DNA from 4 places in the Metabacillus sp. KH_069 genome. Region 2 is predicted to be linked to each of the others. Evidence: riboswitches for the same ligand, from Rfam matches in the RefSeq annotation. Region 2 holds a riboswitch; each other region holds the start of a gene.

Evidence for each region. A riboswitch is a leader RNA that binds a small molecule or an ion and turns the genes downstream of it on or off. The one in region 2 is predicted to bind cobalamin.
Region 1: it holds a riboswitch for cobalamin, as region 2 does, so the genes downstream of both, AC3ISE_RS04190 (ribonucleoside-diphosphate reductase subunit alpha) here and metE (5-methyltetrahydropteroyltriglutamate--homocysteine S-methyltransferase) in region 2, are expected to answer to the same signal.
Region 3: it holds a riboswitch for cobalamin, as region 2 does, so the genes downstream of both, AC3ISE_RS10500 (cob(I)yrinic acid a,c-diamide adenosyltransferase) here and metE (5-methyltetrahydropteroyltriglutamate--homocysteine S-methyltransferase) in region 2, are expected to answer to the same signal.
Region 4: it holds a riboswitch for cobalamin, as region 2 does, so the genes downstream of both, AC3ISE_RS14180 (DUF4430 domain-containing protein) here and metE (5-methyltetrahydropteroyltriglutamate--homocysteine S-methyltransferase) in region 2, are expected to answer to the same signal.

What each region holds. Positions count from the first base shown of each region.
Region 1 covers NZ_CM174460.1:813,386-815,587, forward strand. Annotated here, with positions in the region: gene AC3ISE_RS04190 (ribonucleoside-diphosphate reductase subunit alpha) at 1-773, opposite strand, end outside; cobalamin riboswitch at 956-1,138, opposite strand; gene dat (D-amino-acid transaminase) at 1,386-2,202, shown strand, end outside.
Region 2 covers NZ_CM174460.1:2,269,863-2,272,064, forward strand. Annotated here, with positions in the region: gene metE (5-methyltetrahydropteroyltriglutamate--homocysteine S-methyltransferase) at 1-928, opposite strand, end outside; cobalamin riboswitch at 1,079-1,282, opposite strand; gene AC3ISE_RS11260 (GNAT family N-acetyltransferase) at 1,353-2,156, opposite strand.
Region 3 covers NZ_CM174460.1:2,118,039-2,120,240, forward strand. Annotated here, with positions in the region: gene AC3ISE_RS10495 (cobyric acid synthase) at 1-806, opposite strand, end outside; gene AC3ISE_RS10500 (cob(I)yrinic acid a,c-diamide adenosyltransferase) at 790-1,338, opposite strand; cobalamin riboswitch at 1,469-1,652, opposite strand; gene AC3ISE_RS10505 (Dph6-related ATP pyrophosphatase) at 1,719-2,202, opposite strand, start outside.
Region 4 covers NZ_CM174460.1:2,835,101-2,837,302, reverse strand. Annotated here, with positions in the region: gene AC3ISE_RS14185 (ATP-binding protein) at 1-639, shown strand, start outside; cobalamin riboswitch at 730-931, shown strand; gene AC3ISE_RS14180 (DUF4430 domain-containing protein) at 1,142-1,552, shown strand; gene AC3ISE_RS14175 (ECF transporter S component) at 1,567-2,082, shown strand; gene AC3ISE_RS14170 (cob(I)yrinic acid a,c-diamide adenosyltransferase) at 2,155-2,202, shown strand, end outside.

The sequences.
Region 1 (2,202 bases), 1.5 Mb from region 2:
GATTTTGAAAGATTTGCAATATCTGTATTGCTGTCAAAGATGCCTTGCAGACTATCATCAACTGTATCTATAAAACAGCTCGACAGCTGGCCGACAGGCTTCCCTGCATTTGATAATGTCGGTGTAGCAACGGTCATATACAGATTGCTGAGAGCCCAGTAAGCTTCTTTGACAAGCTGAAGGCGATGCTCTGTTTTTTCATTGGCCATAAGCGTCATGGCGATGACAAGATAGCGTTCCTGCGGCAGTTCAAATGTTTTTTTATCAAAATCTCTTGCTAAATAGCGGTCCGACAAGGTGCGGAGTCCAATGTATGTAAACAGCTTGTCTTTTTCCGGCTGAATGATTGATGAAAGGCTTTGTATTTCTTCGTCTGAATATGCGTTCAGCAAATTCGGACTGTATATGCCCTTATCAGTCAGTGTTTTAAGTAAGTTCAGAAACGAATCATATCCATTTGGCTGATTGCGGTTGAACGCAGCTTCCTTATATAGCTTTCTTAGATAAATGCGTGCACAAAAGTAAGTCCATTGAGGTTCAAGCTCACTAATATTGGAGAGACCTTCGAGAATAAGGAGATTGGAGATTTGGGATGTTGTATATTCACTGCGGCCTTCGATGCTTTGTACAATTCTTGTGCTGTAAGCATCCAGGTCAAGCTCTTTGAAGCCGTGTCCGATTTCATCTATGAAGTCTCTTATCCGTTTTTCTGAAAATGGGGCTTTTTCAAGTGTCAGTTCATTAAAAATAATTGTTGCCATTTTGGTTGCCATTTGACATCCTCCTAAAAAATAATAAAGCGCAAAGGCTTTAATCAGCTCTTGATTGTGTGATGTTTATACCTAAAAAAAAATCCGCTCATGGGATCATGAGCGGATCAAACGATAGAATAAAAGGATACAAGCAGTCCTGTTATTAACCATCGTTTCATCTCCTCAGTCCCCGAAGAATTCGAAACTATAGCAATCAAATGGCAGGTCTCCTGACTTGTGATCATTCTGCGCTGAGTCCTTCCCATACTTCAATCTCGTACAGTGGTATTCCCAGTTCGTCACACTTACAGTTGCGGGGACAGTTCCGGATTTGCACCGGATTCCCTTTTAAGCCAATAAATTGGCACCTTTGCTTGCTGTTGTTTTTCAATATGTAGTATTGCGATTTTGATTTTTTATCAATATCTTGTGTTTGTGGATAATTTCATCATAATGGACAGGAAAAGAAATTTCAACTGAAATCTGTAAAAAAACAAATAAAAAGATGAAACCATTTTACAGACCAGCGTGTTTCATCATAACATAGAGAGAGGAAGTTTTTCATTCAATCACATGTAATAAAATCGATTTATTTCAGAAAACAGCCTTCAATCTAACCAAAGGAGCCTTCATATGTACATACTTTTAAACGGTGAATTTAAGCAGAAAAACGAAGTATCCATTGATTTTGAAGATAGAGGATATCAATTTGGGGATGGCGTGTACGAGGTAATCAGAGTATATAATGGCTCGTTTTTTGCGATGAAAGAGCACATGGAGCGATTTGTCAGAAGTGCAAAAGAGATTAAGATTGTACTTCAGCATTCAGCAGAAGAATTAACAGGAATGCTGAATGAACTCATCCATAAAAATCAGGTGCAAGATGGTGCTGTTTATATGCAAATCACACGCGGGGTAACAGGAAGGAAGCATCTTTTTCCGGGAAAAGACGTTACTCCTAAGATAGTAGCCTATCCAATTCCTTGCTCAAAGCCTGTAAAAGAGCAGGAAAAAGGCATTAAGCTGTATCTTATTGAAGATATCCGCTGGCTGAGATGTGATATCAAAAGCCTGAATTTGCTTGGGAATGTTCTCGCCAAACAGGAGGCTTACGAAAATGCAGCATACGAGGCTCTGCTTCATCGCGGTGAGCATATAACGGAGGGTTCTTCGTCTAATTTTTACGGTGTAAAGAATGGGACCATTTATACACACCCTGCGAATCATTTGATTTTAAATGGTGTGACTCGCATGAAAGTTGCAGATCTTTGCAGAAAAAACGGATTGACGCTGGCGGAAGAGAGATTGAAAGTAGACGACCTCAAAACGCTTGATGAAGCGTTTATTACTTCTACGACGAGTGAGGTCATACCAGTCACGGAGATTGATTCCATGAAGGTTGGAGAAGGGGTGCCCGGACCTGTTACGAGAAAGCTTCAGCGGTTGTTTG
Region 2 (2,202 bases):
CTTCTAGGATTGTGTTGACAAGCTTTACAGTCTTTTGCAGACTTGCCTTCCACACATTCCGTCCATCAATGACACCTGCAGCGAGAACTTTATCCTTTGGGAATCCTGCGGTTTGCAGCTTTTGAAGGGATAGACCGCTGTCATATACGAAATCTAGTCCAATACCATCAACCGGAAGGCTGACTAGGTGATCGTATTGTTCAACACTTTCAAAATAAGTTTGTATCAGCAGCTTCGCATTTACTGTTTCTCTTTTGATTGTTCCATAAATTTCTTGAGCCTTTAAAAATAATGCATCATCTGCATCCGATGTCACGAACACCGGTTCATCAATCTGTATCCACTCAGCGCCTGCATCTGCAAGCTCCTGCAGGACCTGAACATATAAAGGAATTAACTTCTGAAGAACTTGGTCTTTATTTTCCCCTTTTGATAAAGCAACTAAGGTAAGCGGACCGACAAGAACAGGCTTGCCGTTTATGCCCAGCTCTTCTTTTGCTTCAAGATAAAGATGCAACGGCCGGTTTTTAGTCAGTCTTGGCTCTGCTTGACCCAGTTCAGGTACAAGATAATGATAATTCGTGTTAAACCATTTTGTCATTTCAGCCGCCACTTGATCTCTGCTGCCTCTTGCAATATCAAAATAGGTCTGAAGGGAGTTAGCATCCTGCTTCCGGAACCTCTCCGGCAGCAGGCCAAACAAAACTGCTGTATCCAAAATATGATCATAATAGCTGAAGTCACCAATCGGTATTAGATCAATTCCTTTTTCCTGCTGTTTCTGCAAATGAGACAGTCTGATCTGTTTCATCTGCTGTTTAAATTGCGGTTCCGTTATATCGCCTTTCCAAAACGATTCCAGCGTCTTTTTCCACTCTCTTTTTTCTCCGATTCTCGGATAACCTAAGTTTGAATTTTTAATGGTCATTGCTGTTCCCCCGTTTCTTATCATCTCTCAACTTTCTGTGCATGAAAAAAACTCTCTTGCATAAAGAGAGTTTGATGGACAAAGTTAACTTGAGTTGAGACACAAGACAGGTTTCAACATATCGCATCACCCTCCCTATTTCGCGTAGGCATGAAGTGCATACAATAGGCAGGTCTCCTGACTCAGGTTCATTGAATTCTATTCCCTTCCCATTTTTCATTTGAAAAACAGTGGGTCTTTATAAAATTCTCCCCATTACAGTGGCGCGACCGCGTCGGATTTTCACCGAGCTTCCCTTTTAAGCTAAGACAGAAAAATACTCTTGCCATTAGCACCTATCGCTTTTAAAAATATTAAATTTTTTAAATTAAGCAACAATTGTTTTTAAGCATAGCTGAAGTTTTGGTTTCATGCAAGTATTATATTAAGTCTGTGCAGCTATTCCAAGGACTTTCCATTTGGCAGCTTCATAAAATCCAAGCTGTTTATAAAGATTCCCCGCATCTGGATTGTTATAAAACAAATAAATGTCCATTTCTTCAGCTGCAAGCTCATGGCAAATGGCACGTATCATTTCTGAGGCATATCCTTTCCGCCGATGCGCGGGGGGCGTAGCTACACCAACTATAATGGCAGTGCGGCTGCTTTCAATAAATACGCCTGCTGTCGAAACCATTTTTCCATCTTCAGCCTTGTATAAAACTTTCAATTTTCCTGCTTCTATGTTTTGATAGTGATCATTCGCAAAGAAGTCTTCATTCGGTACAACCATTTTATATTCATCGACCTGCATGAACAAATCGTAAAGTTTTCGGCATTCTTCGAGACTGGTAATCACTTTTATATCCTCGCTTGGCTGTAAATCTTTGCTTCCTCCATACTTGAGCATGAAAGAATCACTCTCAAGATCCATTTGAAAGTGATGTTTAAACTCATCAATCAATTCTTTTTTCCCGACAATTTTGCGGATGCCAGTTTCCTGAATAATGGATGCAAATTCAGTTAATGGGAGATTGATAATAGGACTGTAGTAATAAATTTTTTCAGGATAGATCATTAAAAGGGCATTCAAATGCATATTCTGATAACTTCCGTAAACCATCATATGTTCTTCTGACAAGTCCTCGATAATCAATGCATTCAATTCGAAATCGGTCCGTAAAAATTCAGCTGCATGACCGTATTCTTTTTTATCTATTAATTTAATTTGCATTTGCTGATCGCTCATTTCTCTTCTCCTGACAAAAAAAATTTAAGTCTTTTAGAATATTCTA
Region 3 (2,202 bases), 150 kb from region 2:
TAACTAAGAACCGCCACATCCAGCTCTGCATCGTGGTTGGTGCCGTTTGAATACTGGCTTAAAACAAGAGAATCCTCCCCTGCTATTTCCAGGTCCGGCAAAAAGGGAACAACTCCAAGTACCGGAAGCCCTGTATATTCTTCAAACCAGTCCAGTCCCGGCTGAAGCAGAGATAGATCGCCTCTGAATTTATTGATGATCACCCCGATAATCCGGTTCCGATCCGCCTCGCTCAGCAGCTGCAGGGTCCCGACCAGGCTGGCAAAAACGCCTCCTTTGTCAATATCTCCGATTAAAATCACTGGAGCCTCTGCGATTGCTGCTACTCTCATGTTCACAAGCTCACGGTCATTTAAATTCACTTCTGCAGGAGAACCTGCCCCTTCGATCACAATGACTTCGTATTTGTTTGACAGCTTCATCAGCGAATCCTTGATCGCCTGAAGCCCTAAATGATAAAAATCCTCTCTATACTCGGTTGCCCTCATATTTGCATAGGGCTTCCCATGAAAAACCACCTGAGATTCCATGTCTTTTGATGGCTTGATCAAAATGGGATTCATATCAGTCGTGGCTTCTATTCGGGCAGCCTCCGCCTGAATTCCCTGAGCCCTTCCGATTTCCTTGCCATCACTCGTAATATAAGAATTCAGAGCCATATTTTGCGATTTAAACGGGGCTGTTTGATAGCCGTCCTGCCTGAAAATCCGGCAGAGTGCTGTGACGAGCATGCTTTTTCCTGCGTCAGAATGTGTCCCTTGAATCATGAGTTTTAATGCGTTTTGTTCTTCAATATTCAATTCCATAAATGGCATCTACACCTTCTTCGTAGTAGTGCTTTTCCACATTGATGACAGACACAAGATCCGCGATTTCTTTTATTTCTTCTTTTGCATCTCTTCCTGTCAGAACGATATGAACGTGGGTCGGGCGGTTTTGAATCGTATGTATAACATCCTCTATTGGCAGAACGTCATCAACCGGGAACTTCTGAATAGCTAGCGCATTATTGATTTCATCAAGAATGACAACATCATACTTGCCGCTTACTATCTTTTCTTTAGCTATACTCCAGGCTGATTTTAACGCTTTGCGGTGAACATCAGGTGTTTTTGTCCAAGTGAATCCGGCGCCAAGCTGATGGATCTCTGCACCGTTGAGTGTTTCAAGCACATTTTTTTCACCATAGGTTCTTTCGGGTGATTTTATAAATTGAAGGATGGAGACTTTCATTTCTCTTCCGATTGACCTGACAGCAAGACCGATGGCCGCTGTTGTTTTTCCTTTGCCGTTGCCCGTAAAAATGAGCACTCTTCCTTTTTGATCATTTCCTGTCATTCCCGCATCTCCTCTTTTTGTCTATAAACATAAAAAAGACCTTGAACTGAATAGGAAGTCAGTCAAGGCCTTTAATAAGCAAATTCTTACACACTAAGGGTACCTGACTTATTTTTCCCACCGAAAAACAAGCAATCAATCTTTAAAAGCAGGTCTCCTGGCTTCACGCTTCATTTTCTATTGAACCTTCCCAACTTAAAAAGTCAGTGGCATCTCAATGGAATCTGCGCTTACAGTAGCGGGGGCTGCACCGGATTTTAACCGGTTTCCCTATTATCCTGATTTCATCAGGCACTTTTAAAGAATCATATTTTTTTGTTCATTGTAATCTATAAAAATGGAAATGTCATCAAAATCTTTTTTCTGAAACGTCAGTCAGACTATTTCACGATGAGGGTTAAACCTTCAAGCTCCAGACGCGTCATAGTTTCCATTTGTGTTTTCTCGCCAAATGTAAGCTGGATTCGCTTTTTAAATAACGGGCCATCATACACAAAGGTATGATATTCTCCTGCCTCACCCATAGGACAGACAGGCTCGGACTTCATTTTTTCAATTAGCTGCTGATCAATTTCCTTGCCAAGCCATGTTTTATCAAGCACATCATCCTGAGTTCGGATGATGACTGCTTTGTATCCGCTATTTGCAAAAGCTTGAAGGGCGTGCGCTGCTTCCTTCTTCTCCATCCAGAGCGGATACAGTGCTTCTAACCCGGCAGAGTTCGCTGCATTCTCTCCCCAGCTGCGGTGTTCATCAAGATACAAATCTCCGAAAGCTGCACTTGTAAGATGATAGTTTTCCTTCAACTCTCTAAGTGAATCTATAAAACTTTGAGTATATCCTTTAAATGTGCATCTAATAAAA
Region 4 (2,202 bases), 570 kb from region 2:
CAGGGATACAGTGAAGCGATTGTCGATGACATTGCAAGCTCTGAGGAAGAGAAAAAAGAGATTGCTCAGGTCATCTATGATGAATCACTGCGCATGGGAAGACTTGTTAACGATTTGCTTGATCTTGCAAGAATGGAAGCAGGACACATCTCTCTTAATTTAGAGCGAATCTTGGTTCATGAGTTTATTGAGAAAATCAGCCGGAAATTCCAGGGACTTGCAAGAGACAAAAAAATTACGTTAACCTCCTCTTTTTCACTGGATGATCCTGAGTTTGTCCTTGATCCGGATAAGATTGAACAGGTTTTGACGAACCTTGTTGATAATGCGATCAGACATACCCAAGAAGGGGGATCTGTTGAAATTCATGTTCAAACCGTTGCAGGCGGCATGAAAATTGACGTAAAAGATACAGGAACGGGTATTGTAGAAGAGGATTTGCCTTTTGTCTTTGAACGTTTTTATAAAGCGGATAAAGCAAGAACAAGAGGTCGTTCGGGCACTGGACTTGGCCTTGCGATTGCAAAAAACATCGTTGATGCCCATGCAGGCACAATTAATGTTCACAGCAAGGTGAATGAAGGGACAGCGTTCAGCTTCTATTTGCCTCGAAAAAGCGATGTTTCTGATAGAACATGACGAAAATTCTTGTTTCATAAGAAACACCGAATGAAATTTCTGTTGAAGACCTCAGTCGTTTTATGTAAAATAAGACTGAATTAATAAAATCGTATACTTTGAGATATAGGTGCTTTACGCTTAATAGGGAATCAGGTGAAATGCCTGAACTGTCCCCGCAACTGTATTTGCCGACGAAACTTTGTCTAAACCACTGTATAATCAGATGGCTCTATTGCTGTTTATTATATGGGAAGGTTCGAGTGGAGGATGACGCAAAAGTCAGTAGACCTGCCGATATCTCTTACATTGTTTGTATTCTTCGGGGCTTGAGCATAGAAACGGCAGGATTTATGTTTCTTTGCATACAATCCCAATCTATTTATGCCGTTTTTAAGCCCATCTTAGGAGATGGGCTTTTTCGTATTTCTCAGGATAAAAAGATCAAGCTCCAGAGCCTGACTTCCGTGAAGTGTTTCATGATCCACTAAATAGATACATACAGAAGAAGGAGAGATTAGTTGTGAAAAAATTAATAAGTTTACTGTCCGTTTTCCTTTTAGCGCTGCTTGCAGCTTGCGGAAATACAGCGGAGGAACCGAAGAAAGAAGCTCCAAAATCTGAACAGGCTGCTGATGAAGCAGAAGAAATGAAAGCTGCTGTCACACTTACTAAAAATGAAATGGCAGAAAAAGTAGACTCTAAAGAATTGGCTTTTGAAGAAGGTCAGACACTGATGGATGCAATGAAAGCGAATTTCAAAGTAGAAGAATCTGGCGGCTTTATCAGCGGAATTGATGGAATCATGGCAAGCGATGCGGATAAAACTTACTGGCATTTAATTGTTAATGGAGAAGACGCAATGACGGGTGCTAATGAAATCGAGCTGAAAGATGGAGATAAAGTTGAGTTCGATTTAAGAAAATATGAGTAATCCTGGAGAGCGCTATGTCGACTAGAAGAATCAGTCTGCTTTCGCTGCTGATCGCACTATCAGTTGTTGGAAGAATGGCATTTCAATTTGTGCCGAATATTCAGCCAATGACTGCCATTATTCTCATCACTTCAATATTAATTGGCCCTGTAAATGGCATGATTGTAGCCGTTTTAGGGTGCTTCCTGAGCAATTTGCTGCTCGGGATGGGAACATGGACAATCTGGCAAATGCTCGCATGGGGCATTCTCGCATTGATATCAGGTCTTTTAGGCAAATATGTGAAATCAAATCGTCTTATCATCTTTACACCCATTTCTGTATTAGCAGGATACCTATTCGGGTTTGTTGTTTCACTGAATATGTTTGTCTTGACTGACCATGGATTCGCCTATTATCTTGCTGGTCTGCCTTTTGATACAGCACATGCAATCGGAAATGGCATTTTCTTTCTTTTGCTATACCCTATCATGAGAAAAACGTTTGAGTATTACTTGAATAAGAAGGATTATGGCGTAACAATGCAATAAGAAAAATGGTAAAATAAAAGAGCGATTAGTTTCGCTCTTTTTACTTTTAAACCCTAAAGGAGCTGCTGAAAAATGAATTTATATACAAGAACAGGCGACAAAGGGAAAACAAGCATTATT